4 regions of the Eubacterium maltosivorans genome follow, and region 1 is predicted to be linked to each of the others. Evidence: riboswitches for the same ligand, from Rfam matches in the RefSeq annotation. Region 1 holds a riboswitch; each other region holds the start of a gene.

Evidence for each region. Region 1 has a riboswitch for cobalamin ahead of nikB (nickel ABC transporter permease). Riboswitches for the same ligand answer to the same signal wherever they lie in the genome.
Region 2: linked by a shared signal. The riboswitch ahead of CPZ25_RS06310 (energy-coupling factor ABC transporter permease) and the one ahead of nikB (nickel ABC transporter permease) in region 1 are both predicted to bind cobalamin.
Region 3: linked by a shared signal. The riboswitch ahead of CPZ25_RS08705 (DUF2284 domain-containing protein) and the one ahead of nikB (nickel ABC transporter permease) in region 1 are both predicted to bind cobalamin.
Region 4: linked by a shared signal. The riboswitch ahead of CPZ25_RS00885 (ABC transporter substrate-binding protein) and the one ahead of nikB (nickel ABC transporter permease) in region 1 are both predicted to bind cobalamin.

What each region holds. Positions count from the first base shown of each region.
Region 1 covers NZ_CP029487.1:3,021,686-3,029,350, reverse strand. The annotation lists gene CPZ25_RS14105 (ABC transporter ATP-binding protein) at 1-265, opposite strand, end outside; gene CPZ25_RS14100 (ABC transporter substrate-binding protein) at 294-1,862, opposite strand; gene nikC (nickel transporter permease) at 1,930-2,748, opposite strand; gene nikB (nickel ABC transporter permease) at 2,749-3,717, opposite strand; cobalamin riboswitch at 3,859-4,038, opposite strand; gene CPZ25_RS21030 (hypothetical protein) at 4,087-4,212, opposite strand; gene CPZ25_RS14085 (M14 family metallopeptidase) at 4,274-5,248, shown strand; gene CPZ25_RS14080 (heavy metal translocating P-type ATPase) at 5,362-7,665, shown strand, end outside.
Region 2 covers NZ_CP029487.1:1,278,694-1,286,358, reverse strand. The annotation lists gene CPZ25_RS20960 (hypothetical protein) at 14-148, opposite strand; gene CPZ25_RS06320 (uroporphyrinogen decarboxylase/cobalamine-independent methonine synthase family protein) at 157-1,314, opposite strand; gene CPZ25_RS06315 (TetR/AcrR family transcriptional regulator) at 1,477-2,187, shown strand; cobalamin riboswitch at 2,335-2,458, shown strand; gene CPZ25_RS06310 (energy-coupling factor ABC transporter permease) at 2,608-3,360, shown strand; gene CPZ25_RS06305 (energy-coupling factor ABC transporter substrate-binding protein) at 3,362-3,682, shown strand; gene cbiQ (cobalt ECF transporter T component CbiQ) at 3,762-4,649, shown strand; gene CPZ25_RS06295 (energy-coupling factor ABC transporter ATP-binding protein) at 4,660-5,493, shown strand; gene CPZ25_RS06290 (cobalamin B12-binding domain-containing protein) at 5,640-6,284, shown strand; gene CPZ25_RS06285 (GntR family transcriptional regulator) at 6,257-6,973, shown strand; gene CPZ25_RS06280 (GntR family transcriptional regulator) at 6,970-7,665, shown strand, end outside.
Region 3 covers NZ_CP029487.1:1,813,992-1,821,656, forward strand. The annotation lists gene CPZ25_RS08695 (DeoR/GlpR family DNA-binding transcription regulator) at 1-179, opposite strand, end outside; gene CPZ25_RS08700 (peptidoglycan DD-metalloendopeptidase family protein) at 476-1,774, opposite strand; cobalamin riboswitch at 2,269-2,431, shown strand; gene CPZ25_RS08705 (DUF2284 domain-containing protein) at 2,545-3,150, shown strand; gene CPZ25_RS08710 (ATP-binding protein) at 3,175-3,705, shown strand; gene CPZ25_RS08715 (sugar-binding transcriptional regulator) at 3,688-4,626, opposite strand; gene CPZ25_RS08720 (dihydroxyacetone kinase subunit L) at 4,873-5,496, shown strand; gene CPZ25_RS08725 (hypothetical protein) at 5,537-5,860, shown strand; gene CPZ25_RS08730 (dihydroxyacetone kinase subunit DhaK) at 5,934-6,932, shown strand; gene lsrF (3-hydroxy-5-phosphonooxypentane-2,4-dione thiolase) at 7,212-7,665, shown strand, end outside.
Region 4 covers NZ_CP029487.1:154,373-162,037, reverse strand. The annotation lists gene CPZ25_RS00900 (glucose-6-phosphate isomerase) at 1-936, opposite strand, end outside; gene CPZ25_RS00895 (ABC transporter ATP-binding protein) at 1,200-1,973, opposite strand; gene CPZ25_RS00890 (FecCD family ABC transporter permease) at 1,973-3,028, opposite strand; gene CPZ25_RS00885 (ABC transporter substrate-binding protein) at 3,031-4,101, opposite strand; cobalamin riboswitch at 4,276-4,450, opposite strand; gene CPZ25_RS00880 (class I SAM-dependent methyltransferase) at 4,502-5,158, opposite strand; gene CPZ25_RS00875 (hybrid sensor histidine kinase/response regulator) at 5,486-7,591, shown strand; gene CPZ25_RS00870 (ABC transporter substrate-binding protein) at 7,607-7,665, shown strand, end outside.

The sequences.
Region 1 (7,665 bases):
TCATGGCGATGCGGCTGCCCCGCAGGGCCCGCCAGGCTTCCGGGCTTTTTTCCAACAGGGGCTCCTCCTCAAAAAGGAGCTCTCCGCCGGTAACCCGCCCGCTTCCTGGCAGCAGGCCGAGAATGGAGCGGATCACCGTGGTTTTTCCGCTTCCGCTCTCTCCCACAACGCTGATGATCTCATGTCTTTTCATGTGCAGGTCAAAGTGTGCCACAGCTGGCGGCTTCTCACCGTACTGGACGCTCATGTCCCGGATTTTCAGCATCTTTTTCTCCTCTCGTTATCGTGTTTTCCTACTGTACTGGTTTGATTTCCTTGGTCAGCCAATAGTAATCCGCTGGCAGCATCTCAACACCGGTAATCTTCTTGCTGGAAATAATGTTGGTTTCTGGATAAGCATAGAAAATGCTGGCCGCGTCGTTCATGATAAGCTGCTGGGCCGTAATGACCAGATCCTGCCGTTTGGCCGTGTCAAACTCGGTGGACAGCTGGTCTAAGACCGCGTCGACCTCAGGGTTGCTGTAACCGGCCGTATTGGCGTTTTTGTTTTCATCGGTATGGGTTTTCCAGTATTCTTTCAGGTAGTTTTCCGGGTCGCCGGTGTTGGCGGTGATGACGTTCCAGATTAACAGATCGTACTCGCCGTTTTCCTGCATATCCAGCAAAGTGGTGTATTCGTAGGTCTCGACCTTGACGTCAATGCCGATTTCCTTCAGGTTGGCCTGGGTAGCAGTGGCCAGGATAGGCAGCTCTGCGCGGCTGTCGTAAATAACGTACTGGAGCGTCAGGTTCTGTCCGTCCTTTTCCACAATACCGTCGCCGTTGGTGTCCGCATAGCCTGCCTCGGCCAGCAGCTGTCTGGCGCTCTCCAGATTATAGGCGTTTTCATCCTTCAGGGTGTTAAAACCGTAATCCAGAGACGGCGGAATCGGGGCTTTTCCGGCCTCAAAGGTGCCGTGGAGCAGATTATCCGCGTAGGTCTGGCGGTCCAGGGCACGGATCACCGCCTGGCGCACCTTCAAATCGGCCAGTGCTCCGCGCTGATTCATAAAAGAAAGCACGGTCCGCAGCGACGCGATGCTGTTGATGTCAAACTGATCGTTGCCCTCAAACAGGGATAAATCGCTGCTGCTGATGTTGACGGCCATATCTACCTCGCCCGACTGCAGGGCCATAGCGCGGGTGTTGGCGTCATCAATAACCTGGATGTTCACTTCACTGTAGGGGACCTCACCATCCCAGTAATTTTCATTTCTTGCCACCACACATTTTTCCTTGTCAAAGGATTTAACCGCGTAAGGCCCTGTGCAGATCGGCCCGTCCGTGGCAAAGGCCGTGGTGTCCACAGTGGTATCCACGATCAAAAACAGCGGGTCGGCCAGGCAGCCAGGCAGCCCCGGTGTCGGATTTTTTGTCTTGATCACCAGGTTTGATCCGTCCGCCGTCATGGCGTCGTACTGGAAAAAGTCTGAGCTGGCGCGTTTGCTCATCTCAAAGGTCCGCTCCAGCGATGTCTTGACCAGGTCAGCGGTCAAGGCTGTACCGTTAGAAAATTTGACGCCGTCGCGTATTTTAAAGGTCCAGGTCAGGTTATCGCTGCCCAATTCCCAGCTTTCTGCCAGCCAGGGCTCTGCGCCCATCTCCTCGTTGAATTTTACCAGTGTTTCACCCACGCCATAACGCATGACCACCCAGCTGAAATACTGCTCGGTGGGCTCAAGCGTATCTGCAAAGCTCGTCACTCCAATGTTTAGCTGATCTGAGGCCCCCGAAGATCCTCCGCTGCTACCGCAGCCCGATAACCCCGTTGCCGTCATGGCCAGAATCGCCACTGCCAATAACAGTTTCTTAAATTTACTCATTTTGTCTCCTCTCATATTCATATGAAAATTAAAATAAAAACGTTGTTTGCTCCGCAGGCCCGCTGCCCTAATCCTGACGTGGGTCCAGTATATCCCGGAGCCCGTCGCCCATCAGGTTAAACACCGAAACCACCATAAAAATAGCGATACCGGGGAACAGCATAAGCCAGGGCGCGGTCTGCAGATACTGCCGCCCCTCGTTAAGCATCAAGCCCCATTCCGGCGTGGGCGGCTGTGCCCCCAGCCCCAGAAAGGAGAGGGCCGCCAGTTCAAGCATCATGGTGCCCACATCCATGGCCGCGGTCACAATCATGGTCGGAATGATGTTCGGTACGACGTAACCGCCCAGTACCCGGCCGGTCCGCGCCCCAGTAACCACCGCCGCGGAGATGTACACGCTGTTTTTGATCTTGAGTACCAGGCTGCGGCTCAGACGGGCGTATTTTGTCCAGCTCACCACTGCCAGGGCAATGACCGTGTTAAAGAGGCTCGGCCCCAGCATCCCGGCAATGGCAATGGCCAGAACCATGCCCGGAAAAGAGATCATCATATCTGATATCCGCATGATCACCGCGTCCACCGCACCGCCGAAATAACCGGCTGCCATCCCGAGAAACGTGCCGGCCGCAAAGACAATAACTACCAGCGTCAATGTCATTTCCAGCGACGCCCGCGTCCCGTAGATAATTCTGGACAGCTCACAGCGGCCCAGCTGGTCTGTGCCGCAGGGGTACTCCGCCGACGGCGGCCTGAGAGCGTTCTGCATAATGGTCTCATAGGGATCATGGGGCGCGATCCACGGCGCAAACACCGCGATCAGAACAATCACCACCGCCAGAATCCCGCAGATAGCAAAAAGCCTGTTCTGTCTGAAAAAAGCTTTCATTTACGCTTTTACCGCCTTTCTTCTCACTTCCCGGTCCAGCCCCCGCAGCCTCGGGTCCAGATAACCGTAGGAGAAATCCACCAGCAGATTGATGACCATGTAAATCAGGGCGATCCAGATCACATAGCCCTGAACCAACGGATAGTCCCGGGCTGCAATGGCGTTCACAGCCATTTTGCCCAGGCCGGGCCAGGAGAAAATAATTTCCACCACCGCTGTACCGCCGAGCAGCGAACCCAGGGACAGGCCCAGCAGGGTCACCAGCGGCAGCATGGCGTTTGGCAGCACCTCCCGCCACAATATGGCCGATTCCTTAAGGCCCCGGGCCCTGGCCCCAGCCACATAATCCTGCCGTAACTCCTCCAGTACAGCGGTGCGCACCTGTCTTGTGTATTTGGCCGACATGGCAATGGCCAGTGTGACTGCGGGCAGTACCAGCTTCATAAAGCCTGTGCCCGAGGTGGCGATGGGAAACCAGTTCAGCTTAAGGCCAAACACGTACAGAAGCACCAGGCCGATCCAGAAGCCTGGAAAGGATACACCGATAAAGGACAATCCCCGTACCAGGTAATCCGGAAATCGATTCTGGTACACGGCTGCCAGAATCCCCAGGGGAATGGAGATCACAAGCATCAGAATAAGCGACGCGGCCGCCAGCTCCAGCGTCGGGCCAAGGCAGTTAAGCAGTACCGCGCTCACTGGCGTTTTCGAGGAATAAGACGTCCCCATATCCCCGGCCACAAAGCCCTTAAGCCAGTTGCCATACTGCACCAGAAACGGGTCATTGAGGCCCATCTCCTCCCGGGTTTCCGCTAGCAGCTCCTCAGACGGCGGCGTGCCGCCGGCCACCAGCATCAGCTCGGCCGGGTCACCGGGAGATAAATAGGTCAGGCAAAAGGTCAGAAAGCTGATGCCAAAAAGCACCAGTACGATTTGCAGCAAACGGTTAACAAGCTGTTTCGTGTTCAATAAAGAAATCCTCCTCTGTCAAAATGGCAATACGGGTAACAATCCGAAACGGAGAATAAAAGGGAAAGGGCATGAAAATCATTAAAAAAACAGCCCAGACGGCTGAATGAAAACAAAGCCCTCCTATCTACCGTAAGATTACTGAAAACAACAATACAAGCAGGTCTCCTGACTTAAGTTCTTCGTCTGTCCACGCCTTCCCAAGGCTGCGCCTCAGTGACATCTTGCGGACAACTCCCTATTACAGTGACGGGATCGTACCGGATTCGCACCGGTTTCTCTTTTAATCCCCGATCGGGAACTTGTATTTGGCATGATTAAATTTTTTAAACAAATATTTCACTGTGGTAAACTGTGAAATTGCTTAAATTATACTGGACTTTCACGCACTTGTCCAGTCTTTTTTAAAAATAAAAGCATTAAATTTAAACGGATACCCCCACCCGGTATGTTTTTTACTTTTATTTTTTTCTGCTTGACATTGGTTTTCGCCATGCCTTATACTCAAGGCAATCGGCTTAAATTAAAATTATTTCAAAAGTGAAAGGAGTCCGCAATGGAAAACAACCTATCAATCGGCACACTGACCGCCTCCCCCGGCGAGAAAATCCAGGGCATGCTGCCCATCCCGCACACAGAAATCGAGGTTCCCGTCACCCTGGTCAACGGCACGGGTGATGGAAAAACCGTCCTCATCACCAGCGGTATCCACAGCTGCGAATACGTCGGCATCGAGGCTGCTATCCAGCTGGCCGGCGAGCTTGACCCCGAAAATGTAAACGGAAGCCTGATCCTCATACACCCGGTCAATGTCCCCGGGTTCGAGTCCCGCTATCCAACGCTTATGCCTGGAGACAACAAAAACCTCAACCGCGTTTTTCCAGGCAGCCAGGAGGGCACCCCTGCCGACCGTGTCGCGCATTTTTTTGAGTACAGCCTTTATTCCCAGATTGATTTCTACATTGACCTGCACTGCGGCGAGATTTTTGAAGACCTGACCCCTTACGTGTATTACGTAGGCGCGGCAGACGAGACCGTGTCCAGGGCTGCCCGGCAGGCCGCCCTTCACGTCGACGTGCCCTATATGGTCAAATCCACTGCCACCACCGGGGCTTACAATTACGCCGGCGTTCTTGGCATTCCCAGTATCCTGCTGGAGCGCGGCTGCGCAGGGCGTTTTACCCAGGAAGAAGTGAACGCGGATAAAAAGGATGTCATCAATATTCTGAAGCACCTGGGCGTGCTGCCTGGCGCACCCGAGCTGCGGCACCGCCCTGTGGATTTAACCGATCTGGTCTACCTCATGCCCAAGCGCCACGGTCTCTGGTATCCCGATGTAAAGGTGGGCGAGCTCATCGCCAAAGGCCAGCGCCTCGGTGAGGTCAGGGATTACTTCGGCAAAACGCTTGACACCTACCACGCCGAATACGATGGTGTTGTCCTCTACCAGTCCGCCACCCTCTGGACCGATGATTTCTGTGAGCTTATCACCTACGGCAAATTTGCGGAAACGACGGGAATGACGCGTTAATTTTTGCTTTTACCCCTTGACAAACCTCCTCAGGACAGTTAATATTAACATATGAACAACAATTCATATGTTTTATTCATCATATTTTAATCTAACTTTCCGAGGAGGCCATTATGGCAACAAAAACTTATATACTTGAGCACCTGGGGTGTGCTGACTGCGCTTCAAAAATCGAGCGCAAAATCGCAGCCCTGCCCGGTGTCAGCGAGGCTAACATCGTCTACGCGACCAAACAGCTCCGCCTCACCGCCGAAGACCCAGACGGGCTTTTGCCGGAAATGCAGAAAATCGCAGTTTCCTATGAGCCGGATATTCTCATTACTGAGCGGAAGCGCCGTTCACTGAAAAAAGCACCTGTGGCCGCCGGACGTGCTCCTCACGATCACAAGGAGCATCATCACCACGACGCGGCATGTGCCTGCGGGCACGACCATCATGATCACAAGGAGCATCATCACCACGACGCGGCATGTGCCTGCGGGCACGACCATCATGATCACGAGGAGCATTACCACCATGACGCGGCATGTGCCTGCGGACACGACCATCATGATCACGAGGAGCACCACGGACATTACCATGTTCCCGGCCATCCGGCGGACTGCCAGTGTGAGCTCTGCCGCCACGGCGAGGAATACTGTGACATCTGCGGTGAGAGTCTGGCTAACTGCACCTGTAAAATGCCAGACGCAGACATAGAAAAAGCGTTTTTCATTCTTGAGAATCTTGGATGTGCCAACTGCGCTGCCAAAATAGAGCACAAAATCAAAGAGCTGCCTGGTGTCGAGTATGCCACTATCACCTACGCCACTAAGCAGCTGCGCCTGTCTGCGGATAACGCCGCTGCCCTGCTGCCGGACATTCAGCAGATCTGCGCCGCCATCGAGCCGGACGTCAAAGTCATTCCCCGCAAAAAGACAGTGGGGAAGGGTGCCACAAAGGTTTATACCCTTGAAAACCTGGGCTGCGCCAACTGCGCTGCCAAAATGGAGGCCAAAATCAACGCCCTGGACGGCGTCACCAACGCCACAATCACCTATGCCACTAAGCAGTTGAAGGTTACAGGGAGAGATCCAGACAGCTTGCTCCCCCAGTTTCGTGACATCTGCCAGTCCATCGAATCGGATGTTCAGGTTATTCCGAGGGAAATCCGTCAAAAGGCTGCTGCCCAAAAACCCCAGGTCCTTTCTGCCAAACCCGAAAAAAAGAAAATGTCGGCTGAGACCAAAACCCTCATCGGCATCATTATCGGCGCGGCGCTGTTTGTCATCGGGGAGATCATGGAGCGTACCCTGCCTCCAGTTTACAATATTCCGGTTTTCGTATTGGCCTACATCATCCTCGGCGGACGTATTGTCATTACAGCGGTCAAAAACCTCATGAAGGGTCAGGTCTTTGATGAGAACTTCCTGATGAGTGTGGCCACACTGGCGGCCTTCGCCATTCAGGATTACCCTGAAGCAGTGGGCGTTATGCTGTTTTACCGTGTCGGCGAATACTTTGAAGACCGCGCGGTTGAAAAGAGCCGCAGCCAGATCATGAACGCGGTGGATATGCGCCCCGAAGTCGTCAATCTGCTGGTCGGCGACGAGGTGCGGGTCATCGACGCTGAGGATGCCGCCATCGGTGACATTCTTCTGGTGCGCCCCGGCGACCGTATTCCCCTGGACGGTGTCATTGTCGAGGGGGAAAGCCGAATCGATACCTCCCCTGTGACGGGCGAGCCTGTTCCGGTCAAGGCCGGCTATGGCGACGAGGTGGTTTCGGGCTGTGTCAACACCTCTGGCCTCTTAAAAATGCGGGTTGAAAAAGTGCTGGAAGAATCCATGGTCACCCGTATTCTGGACTCTGTGGAAAACGCGGCGGCCAGCAAGCCGAAAATCGACCGGTTCATCACCCGTTTCTCACGTATTTATACCCCCTTCGTAGTTGGCCTGGCCATCCTGACTGCTGTGGTTCCGTCCCTTGTGACCGGAGACTGGTATTACTGGATTTACACAGCCATCACCTTCCTGGTCATCAGCTGCCCCTGCGCGCTGGTGCTCAGCGTACCTCTGGCCTTCTTCTCAGGCATCGGCGCCGGCTCCAAACGGGGCATTCTGTTTAAAGGCGGCGTTTCCATCGAAGGGATTAAGAACATCGCGGCTGTGGTCATGGATAAAACAGGCACCATCACCGAGGGCAACTTCGTTGTACAGCAGGCCATCCCGACAAGCGGCGTGGATGAAGCTAAGCTTCTGGCTCTGGCGGCCAGCTGTGAGCTCACCTCCACTCACCCTATTGGCAACAGCATTGTAACTGCCGCCGAGGAACGGGGGCTTTCCGTGGAACGTCCGGCTTCCGCCAGGGAAATCGCTGGAAAAGGTATTGAAGCGATTTTAAGTGACGGTACGGTGCTCTGCGGCAACCGCTCGCTG
Region 2 (7,665 bases), 1.7 Mb from region 1:
GCAGCTCGCCGCTTTACATGATCAGGCTGAGTATAAACATCTCCAGCTCGGTTTCGGTAACTTCAAGATTACTTTCGATCATGGAGCGGTATGCTTCAGGATAGCTCTCAACAATTTCTCTGTCTAACTGTGTTAATTGATCTTTCATGTTTCACCTCAATACTGTCCGTATTCACGGACGAAATTCAATACAGCCTTCAGTTTATCCGGGTCAGCATCATGAAAATCCAGGGCGGATTTGTTCAGCCCAAAGTAAAAACGGCCGTTTTTCATGCCGATATCCATCAGCTCGCGGGCTTTGTCAACACACTCCTCAGTAGAGTAATCCGAAAAGTAGTTCAGCGGATAGGAGCAGCTGAGCATGTGGTCCCGGCCGAGGGTGGCAGTCGCCTGCTCAAAATCCTGGTATTCCACAGCGATGACGATTTTATCCTTTGGCAGATCCTGATAAAAGTCGAAGAAACGGCCGTCGCGGTAGTCACCCTGGAAGTTGACATAAAGGGTGACGCCCTTATCAGTTAGCATTTCACACAACTTTTTGAAGGTAGGCCAATAAAAACGCTCAAACTGCTTCTGATTGATCATCGGCGGCAGGTGAGACCAAGTGCAGGCCAGTGGGAAGCCGCTTTCATCTGCCATGTTGGTGGTTTCCACATAGCGGGCCATAACGTTTAACAGCGCGTCGCAGGCGGCTTCGACATCGTCCTTTCTGCGCCGCAGATCCATGGAAATTTGGGTGATGCCCCGCAGATGGTCTGCCAGAAGGTCGAAGGGGGCGTAGAACATAGTGCCGTAGTAGAGCAGCGCATTATTTTCCATGGTTTTTTCAAAAATCTGGTCATAGAAGTGGTGAACCTGATTCTTTTCATAAAGCAGTGCCTTGGCAAAGGCCATTGTGCTGTAGGGGGCTTCACGCCCCAGCTCGGTATACATGCGGGGCAGCACGCGGGATGCGATGCAGTGGATAGGATCCTCGATGAGCTCGGGGTATTCCTCCGGAAGCAGTGAGGTGACCTCCGGATGCTGCATATAGCCGTTGACGCGGTTCTGAACCCACACCTTTGAGCCCAGCAGGGCATTTTTCTGCGGCGGCAGAAAAACCACACTTTGGGTCAGATCGATGTCAAAGTCCTTCATGACCTGGTCATAGCCTGCGATAAAGCCGTCGTAATCCCAGAAGGAACGAATGCAGTCCTGTTTTGTATACTCACAGATATAGGTGGGCTCAAAGTCCATCATAATGGGGACATAGTCCATTTTTTCGCCGCGAACACCGCGCATAAAATTATCCAGCTTTGCCTGAACATTTTCCATTTTGTTTTGTTCTCCCTTATTTTTACAGATTTAGACAAAATGTGCACATATTTTGAATACGTTCAATATACACCTTTTTTAAAATTTTGTCAACGTTCAAAATTTGTTTCTTTATTTTTTTTACGGTGGATGCTATAATATAATAAAAAACGTGGAGGAGCCATGGCTAACTATAAAAACGGTCTCGAGACAAAGGAAAGCCTTTACCAGAGCGCCAAAAAGATTTTTTATCAGAAGGGCTATGATAAGACAACGGTCAAGGATATCATCACCGATGCCAGGACAAAACAGGGACTTTTAAACTATTATTTCGGGGCGAAGGAGAACCTGGCTGTTCAGATCTATAAGGATTTCTGCAACGATGTTGTTTTCTGCGTGGACGAGAAGAAAGATGCGCTGGGAAGCCTGCCGCGGGGGCTGCTATTGGATATGATCGGCTATCGGGCTTATTTTAAGGCGTTGTTTACAGACGACGCCGTCATGCGGTTTTATGCAGAGGTCTCAAAACTGCCGCTGTTCGCGAGAAGCATGCTTGATCTGCGGGATTATTTCTTTAGCCTGGAGCTTGAGAGTGAGGCCTATACAGGCATTAACCCAAAGCTGAAGGAACGCAGATATTTCGAGTATCTGAAATCGCTGACGGTTGGAATGGAAATTCAGGTGTTCAGGGATGTGCTCGAAAAGCAGATTGATCTGGAGCTTCAGGACGCTGTTGACTGGTTTTTCTTTGATTATTACAGCTTTCTCTTTACCGATGCGGGCTATATCCGTGAAAATATCGAAGCGTCAAGACAGGTTGTCAGTCGTTTTATCTTTGAGATTACCCCGACTTTTGAGATCAGCTTGTCAGTACAGGCGGGCAGGCGTCTCTAGTAAGAAATGTGTAATAAAGTTAGCTGAATCAAAGTATACCCATAAGGGGTACAGGTATAAGGGGCTCTGGTAGATTTTAAATAGATGCAACAGAGGTATTGACAAAACAAGTTTTCAAGCATATAATAAATGTAAATTCGGCATTGTTATTATTGTCCTGTGGTTGTCCATCGGCCTCACGATGGTTTGAGCACAATTGGGTGAAAATCCCAAACGGTCCCGCCGCTGTAAGACGAAAGTCAAGTCAGATTGCTGACCATAGGATTTTAAGCTGCATTTGGTTACGAGAGATAACTGAATGTAAGGACGAGGCTGTGTGTATCTTTGGCACACCCATTTCGTACTTTCATCGCTTATCTTTTTTGATGAGCGATTTTTTTATGGCAAAGTACGTTGGGAACAAGTTTGAGGAGGTAGAAAATGACAAAGAGACAAAAACAAGTTGTGACCATGCTTGGGGCATGGGCGCTGGTCTTCGGTATCGTGCCCGCGGCAAACGCGATGCACATCATGGAAGGCTATTTACCGGTTGGCTACTGCATTATGTGGGGTGTTTTATGTATACCTTTTCTGGCAGCCGGCTTTTTCTCCATTAAAAAGACTCTGACAGGCAACAGAAGGGCGATTACCCTACTTGCGATGGCGGGCGCATTTATCTTCGTGATCTCTTCTTTGAAAATTCCATCCGTTACGGGCAGCTGCTCGCACATGACCGGTACAGGCCTGGGCGCCATTTTATTTGGCCCAAGCGCGGTCAGTATTCTGGGTATTATTGTACTCTTATTCCAGGCGATCCTTCTGGCCCACGGCGGTTTAACCACCCTTGGCGCCAATACTTTCTCCATGGCGATTGCAGGTCCCTTTGTGTCCTTCGGAATCTATAAGCTTTGTCAGAAAATGAAGGTAAACCGCAAAATCGGGGTATTTTTGGCAGCCTGTATCGGCGATCTGTTTACCTACTGTGTCACCAGTATTCAGCTGGCCTTTGCCTATCCGTCAGAAACGGGCGGCGTAGCGGCTTCAGCGGTTAAGTTTTTGGGCGTCTTTGCTCCTACACAGCTGCCGCTGGCCATCATCGAGGGGATTTTAACGGTTATTATCGTCATTGCTCTGGAAACCTATGCGAGCCCAGAGTTAAAATCAATTGGATTTTTAGCAGCGGAGGAAGCGTAAGATGAGCAAAAATAAAAAATTAGTTATTGTTCTGCTGGTAATCGTCGCGCTTTTGGTAGTCGTTCCGCTCTTTGCCCTTCAGGGCGCAGAGTTTGGCGGCTCCGATGATGCGGGAAGTACCATGATCGAAGAAATTCAGGGCGGCGAATATGAGCCATGGTTTACGCCAGTGCTTGAAACGTTGATCAACGGTGAACTGCCAGGTGAGGTTGAATCACTGATCTTCTGTCTCCAGACCGGTATTGGCGTTGGCATTCTGGCTTTCTTTATGGGCCGGCTGGTTGAACGCAAAAAGCTCGGGAAAGAAGATTCAGAGCTGTAATCACATTTCCGGGGGTAGGGAAACCTGCCCCTTTTTTATGATTTAAAGTAAAAAATCCTTAATGTAAAGGAGCTTGTTCGTGAAAGTATTTTTAGCAGCGCTTGCGATTCTGTGTGTGTGTGGCCTGGTATACTGGTTTCGCCACCGGGAGTGCGCCCACAGACATGGCGGACACCATGGACATTCCCACGGCGGGGCGGTTTTTTCCATTGATGTACTTGCCTATAATTCAAAGATCAACGGCTGGAATCCTGGCTTTAAAGTAGGGTTTTCCCTGTTGCTTCTGCTCATCTGTGTCATCGCCAATAACCTCTATGTGTCAGTTCTGGTTATTTTGATCACAGCTTATATTACGGTGGTCATGGGCGGCGTATACTTTAGGGATTACCTGAGCTTTTTAAGGGTGCCAGTGGCGTTTCTCATCCTTGGGAGCATTGCCATCCTCTTTAATTTTTCAAAGGAGCCTCTGGGACTTTGGGCCCTCAACTGCCATTTCTTTTATATTTATATATCCCATGACAGCCTTATGACGACGCTGTATCTGTGGGGCAAAGCCTTTGGCGCAGTCAGTGCCATGTATATGATGTCTCTGTCCACACCGTCCACTGAGGTCTTTGGAGTTTTGCGCCGAGTGCATGTCCCCAAGCTTGTCATTGAGCTGATGAATATGATTTACCGGTATATTTTTATTCTGATGGACACGCAGGCCAAAATGAAAAACTCGGCGGAGTCCCGGCTGGGCTACTGTGATTTTAAGACAGCGGTTTATTCTTTCGGTCACTCCATGAGTAATCTTTTTGTGGTTTCCATGAAGCGCGCAAGCCAGTACTATGACGCGATGGAAGCCCGGTGCTATGATGGCGACCTTCTGTTTCTAGAGGCTGAGAAGCCCCTGCGCAGGGAGCAGGTAATGGCTGCGGGACTGGTCGTACTGCTGCTTACAGCTGTCTGGATTTTAAAATTCTAGGAGAGGCAACATGAAAGAAACAATCATTGAAATAAAAAATCTTAAGTACGCATATACCGGGGACAAGCAGGCGCTTCGGGGCATTGACGTTACCATTGGCAAGGGGGAACGCATTGCGGTTATCGGCTCCAACGGAGCTGGAAAGTCAACCTTTTTCCTGAACCTCAACGGTGTGCTTACGCCGGACAGCGGCGAAATTTATTTTAAAGGCCAGAAGCTGACCCGGGATAAAAAGGACCTGAATACCCTGAGAAAATCTATCGGGATTGTTTTTCAGGATGCGGATAATCAAATCATCGCGTCAACAGTCATGGGAGAGGTTTCCTTTGGTCCCATGAACCTTAAGCTTCCCAGAGACGAGGTGGTCCGCCGGGTCGATGAGGCGTTAGAGTACATGAACATTACGGATTTTAAGGACCGGCCGCCCCATTATCTGAGTGGCGGTGAAAAAAAGCGAATCACCATTGCTGATATTATTGCCATGCACTCCGAGGTCATTGTTTTTGATGAGCCTACCGCGGCTTTGGATCCATTAAATGCGGAAATGCTGGAGGAGGTACTTGAGAAGCTGGCCGCCCAAGAAAAAACCATGCTGATCTCCACCCACGACGTCGACTTCGCTTACCGCTGGGCGGAGCGCGCCCTTGTTTTCTGCGATGGGCAGATCATTGCCGACGCTCCGCCAGTTGAAATTTTTGACGATGAGGATATCCTGAAAAGGGCCAATCTGAAAAAGCCCATGATGCTGGAGATTTATAACGCCATGGTAAAAAAGGGAATGCTTCCGGATGATCGGTCTTATCCGAAGGATGTGGCGGCCTTTAAGCGTCTGCTTGAGACCTGACATACAGCAGCTAAAAACGAAAATTTACAGAAGAACCAGCGCCGAACATGCTGGTTCTTTTTTGTCACCAATTTGGCCTGATGTGGTTGTTTTTTATGAGTATGCTATGTTATACTAAAGGAGATTACAATACCAGTGAGGCGGAAATGATTGAACAATTAATTACTGCTTTTGTAGAGCTTGACGAGGAGCTCGTCAATAAATTGACTAAACGGGCACTGCGGAGCGGCATAAAGCCCTACGAAATTATCGAGGCAGTCAATTTTGCGCTCGGCGAAATCGGGAAAGGCTTTGAGACAGGGGAGGCGACGCTCTCAGACCTGATGATGTCCGGCATTCTCTATGAGCAGATCATTAACTCCAAAGAGATGCATCTTTATGATCAGATCGAACAGACCAACAGCTCTGGCCTGATTCTCTTGGGGACCATAGAGTCAGATATTCATGATATTGGAAAGTCGATTTTTAAAAGCGGGGCGATTATCTCAGGCTTCAAGGTCATCGACCTGGGTGTAGATGTCTCCTCTGATATTTTTATAAAAAATATCATCAAGTATCAGCCGGATATTCTGGGAATCAGCGTAGTCTTGACCAGCGCTGTGGACTACATTAAGCGGACCATCGACGTTATTACAGGCGAGGGGCTGAGGCAGAATTTAAAGATTATTCTCGGGGGCAGCTTCATTGATGATGAGATTGTCCGGTGCTGCGGGGCCGATGGTTACGCAAATAATATTTTGGATGGTGTAAAGCTGTGTCAACGATGGATGGAAGAAAGAGCCAATCGGTAAAATATCAGCAGATTGCTGACGATATCCGTTTAAAAATACTGGGTGGAATCTATGCCCAGAATGAGATGCTCCCATCAGAGAAAAAACTGGGTGAGAAGTATGGCGCAAGCCGGCTGACCATCCGAAACACGCTTAACCTGCTGGAGAACGAGGGATATATCTACACGAAGGCAGGGAAGGGCTCTTTTGTAAAGGGTGTATCCACTGATCTGTATCGGATTGATATGGACATCAACAGCATTCTTAACGGCGGATATGACCGGGTAGAGCTGATCAAAGCTAAAATGATCAAGCCAGATATCGATCTGGTTTACGAGCTCAAGGTTTCAAGGGAGAGCAAGATCGTCTTTATGGACTGGCACATTTTTAAGAACGAGGCGATTATTGGGTACGACAGGCGTTTTATCCCTTATTTCAGAGGTCTGCCCATTGATGAGAAGGATTTGACCTACACAGGCCTGAAGGATATGATCAAGGACTCTCAGACAGATTTCAGGGAGGAGATTGTCATTAACGGCATTATTCCAGAGACGTGGCTGAAAGAAAAAATGGGCATTGACAGCAAAAATACCGATTCGCTTCTCTTAGTGGAGCGCAAAATTTATGACGACCGGGGAACCCCCACCGGCCTTGACCGCCTGTACCTGAACGCGAATGAAAGCTGTATTAAAGGAGTTTTTAGCGTATGAGCAATGAACAACTGTTTACGACCTATCAGGTTGTTTATGAGGATTTGAAAGATAAAATTCTGGACAAAACGTTTCAACCCGGGGAAAAGCTGCCCTCCTTCAGTGAGCTGTGCGAGATCTATAACGTGAGCAATATAACAGTCCGCAGGAGTATTGAGCTGCTGCGTCAAAACGGCTATGTCCATTCCAAGCCGAGAATTGGTAATTTTGTAAATGAAATTAAGAATGAGGTTTACGCTCTGCGCTATAACCAGCGAACCTCCATGAAACATGAGCCGACAGACGTAAAGGTTCTCTCGGTCGATTCGGTCGATCTCGAGGAGATGAAGCAGTACACCAAGGTGCGGCCAAACCGGCGCGCCAGGTGTATTAAGATCGCCCGTATACACTATTTTGGACAGCTGCCTGTTATGTATGAGCTGATTTTTATCCTGCACAACCCGTGGCTTAACATCCATTCCTATAACGAGGAACGCTGGATCAGTGACGGTATCAGCGTTATTAACAATTATGACATTAATAAAAAATTTTATCTGTCTGTCGATAACCACTGTGGACCGGTAAAGGATAAACTCTATCTGGAAGCTGAGGACAGCATGTTTCGCATCCTTATCGAGTACTACACAAAACAAAACCGCTTTGCGGGCATTTCCGTGAGCTTTGCCAGCTGTGATGATATAGATTTTCAGATT
Region 3 (7,665 bases), 1.2 Mb from region 1:
TCAACGGCTGTCGCACCTCCATGAACCTTATGAACCAGACCCATTTCGTGCAGGGCGGTAAGATCCCGCCGCACCGTTGATTCCGAGCTTCCGAGCAGCTCCGTCAGCTCCTGCACGGTCACTGCTTTTTTGTTCTCCACGGTTTTTAATATAATGTTAAATCTTTCCTCTGTTAACATCTCTCTCTCCTCCGCAACTGTATAATATCACCATTTTCAGTCATTGTCAAGCATTTTCATTCAAAAAACTTCAAAAATAATCAAATATTTCCTATTTCCCGCCTTAATACTGATTGTAAATGACTGAATTTGACTGTTTAAGCCTATCATGCCCGGGTATAAAAGTCAACAAACACGAAACACTGGCGGCCGGACCACCGCCCCGGTTCTTTACAAAAAATAAAAAAAGAACCAAACACGCGATTTGGTTCTTTTTTATCAGTGATATGCATATACTAATTTTTTCGATCATGACATCAGACGTTATCGCCGTCCTTGATGTCAAAATAGTCTGGTAAAAATTGCTGAACGTCGTTAATGCGGATTTCAAAATGGGAGTGCGGTCCGGTTGAGTTACCAGTGCTGCCCATTAACGCTACGACTTGGCCCTTTTCGACCCGGTCACCAACGCTTACCTTAAATTCGGAGTTATGACCCATTCTCAGGACAGTTTTTCCATCGTCCATCATAATGTCAACGCATAATCCGTAACCGCCAAATTCACTTGCCCGGATGACTGTACCACTCTGCGGTGCGTAGATCGGCGTACCCATTGAGTTCGCAATGTCTACTGCAAAGCAGCCTGCGTGGCTTCCTGGCTTGTCTAAAGCGGAAATATTACCGGTTGCCGGTAAAATAAAGTTGCCTTTCTTTGAAGACATGGTCGGGTACTGCTTCGTTCCCTTTGAAACAATCTGAGCCACCGGCTCTTTCGCGACTGTTTCGGATAAGGTTGTTTCACTCACAACCTTACCGTCTTCATAGACGGTTTCGACTTCCTTATCAAGTTGTCCGTTCACACCTTGCTGTGTAACTACAGTTTGATCAACATATACATTTGGATCTTCCTGCTCAACGGTCTGGAAAGGTATGTCTTCTTTTTTAGTTGATGTTTTAGTCAGATTAATTTTTAAGATACTGGAGCTTGTCTCAGTCTCATTATTCTGGTTTTCTACATTCTCATTACTATTATTTTCAACGGTACCTTCAGCTGCTAAAGCTTCCTCTTGGGCTGGCTCATTGCTTTGGTCTCTTGCCACATCGGCTCCACCACGGCTTGCTACCTGGATTGGAGCGTTCGTACTCTCTTCACTCTTACTCGGATTAGTATTACCTGTTGCTAAAAGATTAGCGCACTCGTCCGGACTGTTTAAGTCCTCGAGCGGAAAATTCTTAGGCGTTTCTACAACGTCGCTCTGGATGTCGCATTTTACCAGCTTATCTGTACCCTGTACGTTACCGATCTTATTAATTGCACCTGCAATACCGGCCTGTACCTGATCAGATGAAGCCAGGTTTCCAACTTCCTGTCCGTCAACTTTTAATTCTACACCATGAACGCCAACCTGAAGGTTCTGCGCGTTCAATGCATCAGTAAATTCTTCCTCTGACAACATTGGTTTATTAAACGTGATGCTCTTTTTAATCTGTATATCATTGTAGACATATGCTGTTTCGATCGACGTTTTCGATCGCATATCCTGCTCTACCTGATCCAGACTCTGTGTAAACACAGCCGCATCCTTTGTATAGCCTAAAACCTCTCCGTCAACCATTACCTTGTAACCAAGACAGGTTGAAGAAAAGAATCCGAGAAGAAGCGCTACACAGAAACCTGTGAATACGACTTTTTCTCTTTTGCTCAAGTGCTTGGCGTAATGCGCAAGCTTCTTAAAAAACATTTGGAGCTTGCCACTTGAGCGATGGCTTTCGTTGCTAATGCCTAATCACCACCCTCCTATATATAATTTTGACCAAATTGTAAAGTTATTTACAATTTAGATATATTTTAACATATCCTTTGGCCCTTGCCAATACCTTAACCGAAATTACTTAATATTTTATGAAAAATTCATTAAAACATACGTGTTTTTGGTTTAATTAAGGCGGTTCTCGCCCCTTTACCGGCTTTTCAGTATTTTTTTCTTTACATTTAAGATTAAAACAAAGGGGAAAATCTTGTTGTAAAAAAATAAATTTACGAAAAAGCCCCTGTCAGGGCCCAATAAACCTTGACAAAAGAAAATCAAAGGGATATGATAAAGGCAACTTAATATTGTAAACATTATGTAAATGGGAAAAAGGTGAAAATCCTTTGCTGTAATCGCAGCTGTAATGCAATATGTCCCCTTATGTGCCACTGTCCGCCGGATGGGAAGGGAAGGGGAATGCCATTGTAGAGCCAGAAGACCGGCATAATGTTTTCTTAAAACGCTCCGATTTAGAGTCATTTAAGAGATACGTTCCTTAATCAATTTCGTATTTTTTGCCTTCTCTAGCCGGGGAAGGCTTTTTTATTGTACTAAATGAAGGTGAGGTCTTTCCATTGATTGAAATAAAAAAACAGGCAGAGCCTGCCAAAGAGTTTAAAGGTGACACCGTTATTAAAAGCCTGATGACCATTAAGCGGCAGCTTGAAGATAAACGCAGACTGTTCGGCATTCATGAATATGCCTTTGCCAAAACCAGCGATCTGCTGTTTTCCATGGGCACAAGGCTTTTATGCGAGGGAAACCAATGCGGCCATTACGGCGCTACCTGGGCCTGCCCGCCCGCGGTAGGCAGCTACAACAGCTGTGTCGCCAAATGCCGCTCCTACGAAAACGTCTGTCTGCTCTCAACCGTTACCGATTTAAAAGGCCAGTATGACTTTAGAGGCTGGCACCGGGCCCGCATATTTCACGAGGCCGCTACGGCCAAGTCTGCCCGTCTTTTCAGAGCCCATTATCCTGGCGCTCTGGTGCTCTCCACAGAGGGCTGTATCCTCTGCGACCAGTGCACCTACCCCGACGCCCCCTGCCGTTACCCAGACCAGATTTTTCCATCCGTGGAAGGCTATGGCATCGTCGTGATGGATCTGGCCAGCAAAACCGGCCTTTCCTATAATAATGGCCCCGAAACCGTTACCTATTTCAGCTTTGTGCTGTTTTAGCCCGATTCAGAAAGGAGAACCGCCATGAACCTGACTATTTCGCCCATCTCCACGGCCGAGCCCCTGCCCCCGGCCGTCGCTGTTTCCGATCTTCATGCGCTCAAAGAAAAATACAGCGTCCTCAAAAAAAAGGCCGCCACAGCCTACTGCGCCCTGGACGGCGTTCTCTCCCTTTTTCAGGCCATCGCCCAGGAAAAAGGGATTGACTTTAACCCTGTGGTTTTCTACCCCATGTCCTCCTTTGTGAGAGAACGGGACATCTGCAGGATGACAGAGCTGCTGCTGGAAAGCGCCTTTTCCGCCGGAGAAAAAAGCGTAGACTTCACCATCAACCTTTTTAACGCGGGCGTTATCTCCCTGTCCATTAAAACCGAGCAGCCCTGCCAGCTCCTTCCCCAGTATACCGAAGAGCTCCAGGCGCTCACTGCCGCCTATGACGGCATCCGGGACACCCGCCGAATCGGCGGCCGGGAGCTGACTTCTTTTATCCTGAGACACAGCCCCGACCACGCCGAGGAGCGTTTTGGCAGCGATCTGCTATACGTCCGTTTTTAAAATCTTCTCAGCCGTCACCTCATCAATGATAAGGTGGCGCGCGAACCCGGTGTTCAGACAGCCGATGGCCGATCCTACATTAGCCTCCACAGGCACAATGCCAATAAAATTCTTAATTTTAGAAAGCGGTCCCAGCGGAATCTGTATGGCAAAATCATCCTCCCCTTTTATCTGCTGTCCCTTCCAGTTAAAAAAGTAAGACAGAATATTGGAGGTCGCCCGCTCCGTGATCAGCCGCCGCCCAAAGCGCAGGGCAGTGGCGTGGTCCGGCACACAGGGGTAGCCGCCAAGGGTCACCAGTGCGGTGTCTGTCTTTTTCCACAGGGCCAGAATACTGTTATAATTATCTGTCGTCACAAATAAATCCCGTTCCTGCTTGGTCGTAGGAAAGGCCGGCGAGATCAAAAAATCCGCCTCAAATCCCGTTTTTCGGGCAAAATCCGTAGCCAGCTCATTGGGATGGTAGCCCTTGTGCGGCACTGTGGCCGTCCCGATCAGCGGACAGACCTTCCCGCTGTACTGCCCAGCAAGCTCCCTGCCCGCTAAAATATCAATGACACGGCTGATATTATAACCCCAGCCAAGGCCAAGGATTCGGGTTTTAGGCAGGATTTCCAAAAGAAAATCCACAGCGGCTTCATAAAGACGCTCCTGTGTTTCGTTCTTATCCTCTGTGCAGCTGACCACCTGGCAGCTCTTTAAGCCAAACCGGTTACACAGTTCCCGGCTTTTTCCAATGCTGGTGCTGTCAAAAGATTTGATCTCAATTTTAACAATACCTTCTTTGCGGGCTTTGTTCAGCAGATTGCTGACCGAAGGCCGCGAGATACCCATCGACTTTGCAATCTCTGCCTGAGTCATGTTCTCTTCATAATACATCTGCGCCGCGCTAATAAGACGGATCAGCTCCTTTTCTTTCATGATGCTCTCCTTTACAAATGTCAACAGCTTTTTTTCTAAATATACTCTATTTTTTGACAAATGTCAATCCACTATCTTTAAGATTCAAAATGCAAAATACTTTACATTTGTCAGTTTATTGCTTATTTTTCATATTTTTATGGGTTTTTTCAAGGATTTTAAATTATTTTACGTTTTTTTGTTTGACAAATGTTAATTCCGGTGATATTCTATAAACAAGTTGAAACCGATACCGGAGGTGAGAGTATGTCAGTAGAAACCTTAAAAATCAAAAACATGTTATTGACATCTGCTAATAAAATTATAAGCAACGTCGAAAACTTAACCAGGCTGGATTGCGAGCTGGGTGATGGCGACCACGGAACCACCATGGAAAAGATCGCCAAAGCGCTGGTGACCGAAGTGGACGCCTGGAACGAAGAAACCGACCTGAAAGAAGCACTGGAAGCCCTGAACGATACCCTTGAGGATATCAGCGGCGGCTCCGCTGCCCCGCTTTTTGGCTCTTTTGTCTGTGGCATGGCCGATGCGGCCGACCCCAGCCAGGATACCGACGCCTTTATTAAGACCATCCTGCTTGGCGCCTATGAAGAATTTTTCGATACATCCGGCGCAAAGCCCGGTGGAAAATCCATGATGGACGCCATTTACCCTGCGACCGAGGTGATCCGAAGCGCCGATAAGATTAATCAGGAAGTCCTGAACCAGGCCGCCAAAGCCGCCCGTGAAGGCTCCGACGCAACCTCAGATATGCTTGGCAAGTATGGACGCGCCCGCTACATCGGCGACCGCGCCATCGGCCATACCGACCCTGGCTCCGTATCCTTTGCCCTGTTCTACGAAGGTCTGGCAGAAGGCTATGCCCTTTAATGACGTTTTAATTTATTAAGATTCTCAGGAGGAATTTAAGATGAAATATGAAATCATGCACGTTGGCGTTCCTGTAAAGGAAACCGTATTACCTGAAGATTACGCCGAAGGCCTGAAGGTTTATATCTCCGGCCCAGACAACAACGACCTGAAATTTGAATACCTGCGCTTTGAAGAAGGCACACCCCTTCATCCCGACGTTGTGAACAAAACCCACGTTGCCTATAAAGTGCCAAATATCGATCAATTCATCGAAGAAGAAGGCGCCACTGTCCTAAACGGAAGAATGGCCGTCGATGAAACTCTGGACATCGCCTTTGTATCCGTACACGGCACCGTCCTCGAGCTCATGGAAATGAAGTGAGGTCCAGTTTTCAAAAAATACGATCCTTTTAAAAAACCAAATATAATCTAAATTAACAGGGGGAAATACTAAAATGACAATGAAAAAATTCTTAAACCAGCCGGAAAACATCGTATCTGAATTACTGGAAGGCCTGGAACTGGCAAACCCAGATATTATCGAAGTAACAGGAAACAACCTGGTGGTTAACAAAAAATTAAAAGACGCAGACCGCGTAACCGTCGTAACCTTAGGCGGCGCCGGCCACGAACCAGCCATCGAAGGCTTTGTGGGCGAAGGCATGGTTGACATCTGCGTGATCGGGGATATTTTTGCAGCGCCTGGCTATAAGGCCTGTATCGAAGCCTTAAAAATGGCCGACAAGGGCCACGGCGTTTTATTCGTAGTTTTAAACCATGCGGGCGATATGCTCACAGGCAACAAAACCATGAAGGAAGCCGCAAAATTAGGCTTGAACGTTAAGAAAGTCGTTACCCAGGAAGATATTGCCAACGCACCGCGCTCCAACGCCGACGACCGCCGCGGTCTGGTAGGCTGCGTGCCCGTATACAAAATCGCAGCAGCTGCCGCAGCAGAAGGCAAATCCTTAGACGAAGTGGCTGCCATTGCCCAGAAATTCGCAGACAACATGGCCACCATTGCCGTAGCTGCCAAGGGCGCAACCCACCCGGCAAACGGCGAAGTCATCTCGACCTTAGGCGATGATGAAATGGAAGTGGGCATGGGCCAGCACGGTGAAGGCGGCGGCGGACGCCAACCAATGAAATCAGCCGACGAAACCGCTGTGATCATGGCCGACGAATTAATCGCAGACCTTGACCTCAAAGCCGGTGAAGACGTGATGGTATTCATCAACGGCAGTGGCTCCTCCACATTAATGGAGCTCCTCATTGTTTTCCGCAAGGTTTATAAATACCTGGAAGAAAAAGATATCCATGTGAAAGCAAACTGGGTTGGCGAAATCCTGACTGTACAGGAAACAGCAGGCTTCCAGATGTTCATGGCCCGCGTAGACGAAGAAGAGCTCAAATACTGGAATGCTCCATGCAAGACCCCATACAAGGTCGTTTAATTTCGTTTAGAATTTAAGGCTTGAGGCAAAGCTAAAAAGCGGCTTGTCTTGTTGAATGGAAAATGGAGAATGGAGAATGAAAAATGCTGGTGCGCTTTTGCCTTTGGCTCAAGCGATTCGTGCTGCGGTCTCTGACCGCAATTCTAATCAAATGTGCTCTGCACATTTGCACTATAATTCTCAATTCTCCATTCTAAATTCTCCATTCATAAGACTGCCCTTTCACGCTTTGCCTCTTATATTAAATCTGTTTAACATTCAATAAAGGAGATCAAACCAATGGCAGATAAAGACGGCAACAAACACGCAAAAGATTTCGGCTTTGACCGGCCGGCAGAAAATAAAAGTTTCCACGTCAAGGGCATGGAAAACGTGGACTGGGGCATGAAAACCCGCCTGTCCCAGATCTTTGACCCCAAAAGCGGCAACACCATCATGCTTGCCTTTGACCACGGCTATATCATGGGGCCAACCCAGGGTCTCGAACGCCTGGACCTGGCCATCCCGCCGCTCATGGACTACGCCGACGTGCTCATGGGCACCCGGGGCGCACTGCGCACCTGCATTCCACCAGACTGCAAAAAAGCCATCGCACTGCGCTGCTCCGCGGGCAGCTCTGTCCTGAAGGATGATATGAGCCACGAGGTGGTAGGCGTCGACATTGAGGACGCCATCCGTATGAATGCCACCTGTATGGCCATCCAGTCCTTCATCGGCTCAGAAGGCGAATGCG
Region 4 (7,665 bases), 1.5 Mb from region 1:
GATAATCTGTCCCACAGAGTGCAGGTCGGTTGAGAAATGGACCGACGCCGGGAACAGGCCCTTGCCGTCCTTGCCGTCGCTCTCGCCGTAAAGCTGTTTCCACCACTCGGAGAAGTAGCGCAGAGAGGGCTCGTAATCCACCAGAATCTCGATGGCCTTGCCGCGGTTGTAAAGGCAGCTTCTGTAAAGGGTATACTGGTAGCAGACGTTGTCGGCAACAGAGTCTACGCCGTATTCCTCATAGCCGGATTTGGCCCCGTCCATGAAAGCGTCGATATCAATCCCTGCGACGGCGATGGGCAAAAGGCCCACAGCGCTGTAAACCGAGTAACGGCCGCCCACATCGTCCGGGATCACAAAGGTTTCATAGCCTTCCTGATCAGCTAAGAACTTCAGGGCGCCCCGCTCCTTGTCGGTAGTGGCAAAAATACGGTCCTTGGCACCGTCCTTTCCGTATTTCTTTTCCAGCATTTCCTTGAAAAAGCGGAAGGCGATGGCCGGCTCGGTGGTCGTGCCGGATTTGGAGATCACATTGACGCAGATGTCCTGATCCTTGACCAGGTCGATGAGGTCTTTCATATATTTGCCGCTGATATTTTCGCCGGCAAAATAAATTTTAGGCGCTTTTCGGTCGGTTTCTTCATTGAAGAAGGTGCTGGTAAGCGCGGTGATTACCGCCTTAGAGCCAAGGTAAGAGCCGCCGATACCGATGACGATAAACGCGTCGCAGGAGCCCTTGATTTTTTCCGCAGCCGCCTTGATCCGGGCGTACTCTTCCTTATCATAAGCCACCGGGTAATCATACCAGCCCAGGAAATCGCTGCCGGCGCCTGTTTTTTCCTTCAGCATTTTGTCCGCCAGGCTGATCTGTGCCGCCTTGTTGTCAAATTCTTCCTGAGACAGTCCTGCATAGGAATAATCGAATCGAATACTCATATTTTATCCTCCTGATAAATAATTAATTTAACATTGGTTTTCACTATTTGTGCCGTTACCTTATAATTGTAATATAAGCGGCGAAAAGATCAAGCAAAATCACCGAATTTACAATTATTTATTTTAGCACAAGATAGTAATCGTTTTACATGCCTATTATAGCATAAATTTCACCGGATTTAAAAGCCTTTCTTTAAAAAATATACCCGCCGGGCTGTTTTTTATTGACCGCCCGGCGGGTATATTGGTATTACCTTAATTTTTTAACCTGTGCACCGCCTGGGAATCACATACTGTTTGTCCTGATAGGCTGCGAATTCGACGCGGACGTCGAAAATATGCTCCAGGCTTTCTGTGTTCAGTATTTCGTCGGGGCGCCCGGCGGCGTGAATGTTCCCATCCTTCATGAGCACCACCTGGTCGGCAAAGGTGACCGCGGTGTTGACGTCGTGGATCACCGCCATAATCGTCATGCCCTTATCCTGGCAGAGCCCTCTTACAATCTCCATGGTTTCCAGCTGGTAGCGCAGGTCCAGGTTGCTGGTGGGCTCGTCCAGAAGCATGACCACCGGCTCCTGGGCCAGGGCGCGGGCGATAAAAACCCGCTGCCGTTCGCCGCCGCTCAGCTGGTTTAAAAGCTTGGTGCTGTAGCCGCTGAGCGACATCTTCTCAAGAACCGAGCGGACAATCTCATAATCGGCGTCTTTCATCCTGCCCTTCATATGGGGCACACGCCCGGACAGCACCATCTCAAAAACATTTAGGCCGCTGTCCTCCACCTCAGTGCTCTGGGGTACATAGCCGATGCGCCTGGATTTTTCCTTTTGCGGCAGACCGAGAAGATCGGTAGTATCCAGGTAAATCTCGCCCTTTTCAGGCGTTAATATCCCGTTGACGCACTTGATCAGTGTGCTTTTGCCCGCTCCGTTCGCCCCCAGCAGCACGCACAGCTTTCCCGGCGCCACCTCGATGTTAACACCTTTTAAAATAGGGGTCTTTCGATAGCCAAAGCTTAAATTTTTGATTGTGATTTTCATCAGACCAACCGCTCTTTCTGTTCTTTTACAATTAAGTAGATAAACACCGGTACCCCGATAAAGGAGACCACAATGCCCACTGGGATGATCACCGGCGAAACCACCACCCGGCCCACGGTATCCGCCGCGATGAGCAGAATAGCGCCGGAGAGGGCGGTGAGCGGGATGAGCGCGCGGTAGTCGCCGCCGATCAGAAGCCTGGCGATATGCGGGGCCACCAGCCCCACAAAGCCGATCACCCCTGTAAAGCTGACGATGGCCGATGAGATGAGCGTGACCGCAATGCCCGAAAACAGCCGCAGCCGCATGACATTCACGCCCAGCGCCACCGCGCTTTCGTCCCCGGTGGACAAGAGGTTGTAATGCCAGGCAAAACGGACGATAAACGGAAAAATCAAAAGCAGAATCACCGAGACCACGATAATCTGCTCCCAGGTGATCTCCGAAAGGCTGCCAAAGGTCCAGTGGACAATGGCGGACAGCTGCTGCTCGTTGGCCACATACTGCATGCTGGCGTTCAGGGCTGAAAAGAAATAGTTGAGGGCAATGCCGATCAGGATGATCGTGGTCTTGCCCATGCCCTTGGCCGAGGCGATGCCGTACACCATGGCGGCACAGATAAAGGCGAACACAAAGGCCATCACAACAGTGCCCACCTGATTGCTGCCAAAGGGCATAAACCCGAAAATAATGGCCAGTGAAGCCCCAAAGGCCGCGGCATTCGAGAGCCCGGTGGTAAAGGGGCTCGCCATCTTATTGCCCGTGATGGCCTGCATGACCAGCCCGCTGATGCCCAGGCCGATACCGGAAACCAGCGCCATGGTAATGCGCGGCAGGCGCAGCTGCATGAGCACTGTGAGCTCGGTCTGGTTCAGAGCCGCCGCACCCATAAAATGGCCGCCGGGCAGCAGGGTCGCGAATACCCGCCCTACAGTCACGTTGGCGACGCCGACAAAGCAGCTGGAAAAAGCAGCAATGATCAAAAGGATCACTGCTGCCAGCATCAGCGCCGCTCTTTTTTTATGATAGGCCTTTAATGACTGCTGCTTTTCCATCGCTATTGGTGCTTAACCTGGAAAACATGCCCTTCTACCGGATCGACCCCCTGAATTTCCATCCATTCGTCAAAAATGGCGTCAGGGTCAACATCCTTCATCTGTTCAGGGTATAACCATTTCGCGGTATAAACCGTCCCGATCATTTTGCCCAGTCCGCCGGCGCAGAAGCCAGTGGTCACATAGAAGTTGTCATTCTGGACCGCCTTTAAATCGGACCAGCCCGCACGGCTCAGCATTTCGCTGGAGATGGTGCTGTAGTCCTCCGCTGTCGGCGGCGTGTAGACGCCGGTATTCTTGAGCGCCGGGCCAGAGGAGGTTTTGATGATGAGGTCCGGGTCTTCCATCAGAATCTTTTCCGGGTCAATGGTCTTGCCGGTAATGGTGGGGTCGCCAAAAATATTCACAGCCCCGGCATTTAAAAGCATGCTGTTCCAGCCGTCATTGCTGGTCCCTGGTATACAGGTGGTATTCGGGTCGCCGTATTCCCAGTACACCTTTTTAGTGCCTTTGACATCCTTGATTTTTTCGGCCACCATGTCCATGTTATCCTGGTAAAATTTGGTGAGCTTTTCGGCTTCCTTTTCCTTGCCGAACAGCTTGCCTAAAATCTCGATTTCCTTGGGCAGCTCAGCGTTGTTATAGCCAGATACCACCACCACCTGAATGCCGAAGGGCTCCAGTTTTTTGATGTCTTCCTCCCAGGTTCCGTTGTCCGGGGTGATGAGCACCTGAGCGCCCAGCTCGGCGATCTTTTCATAGTTCAGCTCGCTCTGGCCCTTGCCGATGACATTATCCGGGTCGAACTGGCTCCAGTACACACGGTCCTGAGCGGTGTTCTTATCCACAGCCACCACCTTGTCGATGGCGCCGATCCCACGGATCAGCTCCGAATTGTAGCGGTTAGCCACCACCACCTTTTCAAGGGGCTGGGGAATGGTTACCTCACGGCCCGTATCGTCCACGACGGTAATGCTCTCCGCCTTTGCTGAATCCCCGCTCTGGCTGCAGCCGGCAAATACCGGAACCAGCAGAAGCAGCGCGCACACAAGCGCAATGATTTTCTTTCTCATTTTTCCCTCCATTAAAAATAAAATTTATGTTAAATCCTCGCGGATATCAACATCTTCCCATAAAACAGGCTCCCTGACTTTAAGACAAATAAAAAAACCGATAAGCACTCTGCTCATCGGTCCCATTTTCCGAGATTTCGTTTGTTCAAACACGCCGCTGCATAATCCCCCTGCACGCATTTCTTCTTTAAGGCAGGTCTCCTGGCTTACAGCTCGTCCGCGGCCTGCCTTCCCGGATCGCTCCAGTGGCTTTCAGGCTTTGTCCCTGTTTACAGTGATGGGTTCGCACCGGATTCGCACCGGTTTCCCTATTCTCTTATTGCTAAGCACCTCAAAGGTTATTCAGTTTTTATCATTATACCTGCTTCTATTATACTTGTCAATATGCAATCGAACCGATTTATTTTCGGACGATAAGGCTCCAGTGCGCGCTGTAATACTGCGGCTCCTCTGGGTTATAGACACAGGATTCTTTCAGGCTGTCCTCAAGGCGCCAGGCTTTAAAGAAATGTTTGATGTCTTCCAGGTCCACATAGAGGTGGGGCACGCCCGTCTCCGTATCGCTCTTTTCCGAGAGCAGGGTGTTGGCGTCAACGCGCCGGCGGCTGTCTGCCTGCCGGTAGCCGTAGGTGCTTTTGGAGATGAGCGTGAGGAACAGCTCGCCCCCAGGCTTTAACACCCGGCGGATTTCCGCCAGGGCGGCCTGAAAGCCCGGAATATCCGTATGGTAGATGACATTGTAGGCCATGGCGCAGTCAAAGGTGTTGTCCTCAAAAGGCAGGTCCAGCATATCGGCCACGCAGGCCGTGAGGGGAATCCCCTCCTCCCCGGCCCATTTTCTGGTGTGCTCGACGCCGTACGCAGACAGGTCGGCGGCGGTGACCTCAAAGCCCTTTTTCGCCATATAAACCGCGTGCCGCCCCAGGCCACAGCCCAGGTCCAGAAAGCGCAGGAAGCCCTTCGCCTGCCACCGCTCCGCGAGATAGGGGCTCTCCACACAGGGGATGAGCCAGTAATCCGACTGGTTTTTCTCCCAGTTCCATGCCTTTGATTTCATTTTTTCCTCCTTGCATATATCGGCTTAATCTATAAAATGCGAACACATCTATTTCGCCATACCGACTTTTTATATCAGGCCGTTCTATTTTCTCTCATGGTTTGTTCCCGGGGAGACGCCCCTTTCCTGGCCTGTCCGTTGTCACTTATTATGCTGAATTTTTCTGTAAAGTTGCTATTTTTCTTTTATTTTGCTATACTTACTTTGTAAATGCCGATGTGAATCAGATGATATTTTAATCAAACGGTATCATATCTGATTCGCTGCTTAAGAATACCCTGAATTTTCAGTGACCATAATATTTTATCATCGGGGGTGAGACCTATAATGAAAAGGAATAGAATTCGGATTACACTTCTTGTCTCAGCAACATTTATTGTTATGCTGTCCGCAGTCTTAGTATATATCAATCAGCTTTCCCGCGCAACAGAATCCTCTGTCATTGCTTTTATGGACGAATTATCTGAACATGACCGGCAGAATATCCAAAATGAGCTGGAAAACTCATGGGATGAATTATCCGCTGTTTATTACAGAACAGAGAACAATAAATACACGACGATACAGGATGTGTGCCGCCGCCTGAATCTCGAACATCTGACCAATAATTTTGATGACATCTATCTGGTGGACTCCGAGGGGCGAACCTATTCCAGCGCGAATATTGTTCAGAACAGCAGCGATAAAAGCTATGTGCGACCCCTGCTCTCCGGCGATGAAAAATTTGTGATACGCTACGATGACACTAACTTTTTGGAAACCCTCAGAGAAAGCCTTGTTTACGGCGTCCGGTGTAACCCATTTCAAGTAAACGATATAAAATTTATCGGGATTGTCGGTTTCTCAAAAATCGACACGATTGCCGACCGCCTGAAAATCGACAGCTTCGACGGCCGTGGGGTTACCAGTATTATCGATAAGACGGGCAACTATGTTGTAAACTATGACGCCAGCGCCGGCATTGGAAAAATTGACAACTATTTCGAGGAGCTCCAGAAAAACACCGGTATGTCCGAAACAGAGATCGCGGAAATTGTCACCCAGCTTAACCAAAGTGGATCCTTTTTAAAGCATTTTAAATATAAGGATCACACCAAACAGGTGGCCTCGTTTATCCCCATGCCCGGAACAGACTGGAGCATCGTGCTGACAGTCGACGAGGAAGCATTCAACGAGCAGACGCATCAGTTTGTTTCGATGACCAGTGTTATGCTCGCGGTTGTCGTGGCCGTTTTGTGCGCAATGATGTTTATCATCATCCGGGTCTTATTAATCTCCGCCACTGCCAAGGCCGAAGCCAAATCCCGCGGGGACTTCCTGTCAAATATGAGCCACGAGATACGGACGCCGCTCAACGGCATCATCGGCCTGAACCAGTTAATGCAGCAGAACACCCAAAACCCGAAGGCGCTTTCAGAGTATCTCCATAAATCCGACGCAACCGCAAAATACCTGCTCTCCCTTGTCAACGATGTTCTGGATATGTCAAAACTGCAGGCCGGAAAGATGGCACTTGACGCAAAGCCTTTTTCCCTTCAACAGCTGGTCTCCACAGTCGCAACCATTATGCGCAGCCGTATGGAGGACAAAAAGATCTGCTTTCAGATCGAAACAGATATCAGATATCCTGAAATCATCGGGGACGAGACGCGGATTGAGCAAATCCTGATGAACATTCTTGGCAACGCAGTCAAGTTTACACCGGAAGGTGGCCAGATAACCCTGCGGGCGCTTCAGACAAACGTTGAGTCCGGCCAGGTCACAACAATTTTTTCCGTCGAGGATACCGGATGCGGCATAAGCGAAGCTTTCCAGAAAAAAATATTCAACGCGTTCAGCCAGGAGCGCAATACCGTCTCCCAGGGGACTGAGGGCACGGGGCTTGGCATGTCCATCAGTTCCCTGCTGGCAAAGCAGATGGGCGGCACATTGTCTGTCAAAAGCGAGGTCGGTAAGGGCAGTTGTTTCACCTTTATCATAAAAGCCGACACCGCAGACAGCGTTTCCGATACGGCGCCCGCCGCAGAAGCTGTCCCGACAGAAGTGCCGGAGCGCGGGCCGCTCAACATTCTGGTGGCTGAGGACAATGATCTGAACGCCGAAATTCTGTTGGAAATGCTGAAGGCTTCCGGCTTTACTGTCACCCACGCGGCCGATGGCGGCCAGGTGGTCGAGCGGTTTGAAGCCTCTGCCCCCTACGAATTCGACGTTATTCTGATGGACGTGCAGATGCCCGTGCGAAACGGCTACGAGGCGACAAAAATAATCCGCGGGCTCAACCGTCCCGACGCAAAATCCATAATCATCTACGCCTGTACCGCCAATTCCTTTAAGGAAGACCAGGACAAAGCATTTGAAAGCGGAATGAACGACTTTATCGCAAAGCCCATCGACGTCAAAAAGCTCATACAGATGCTGGGCGTTACAAAATAAGGAGAAAAATCAAAAATGAAAAAATGGAAACAAATTTTAGCAGGCGGCTTAATCCTGAGCCTCCTGCTGGGGGT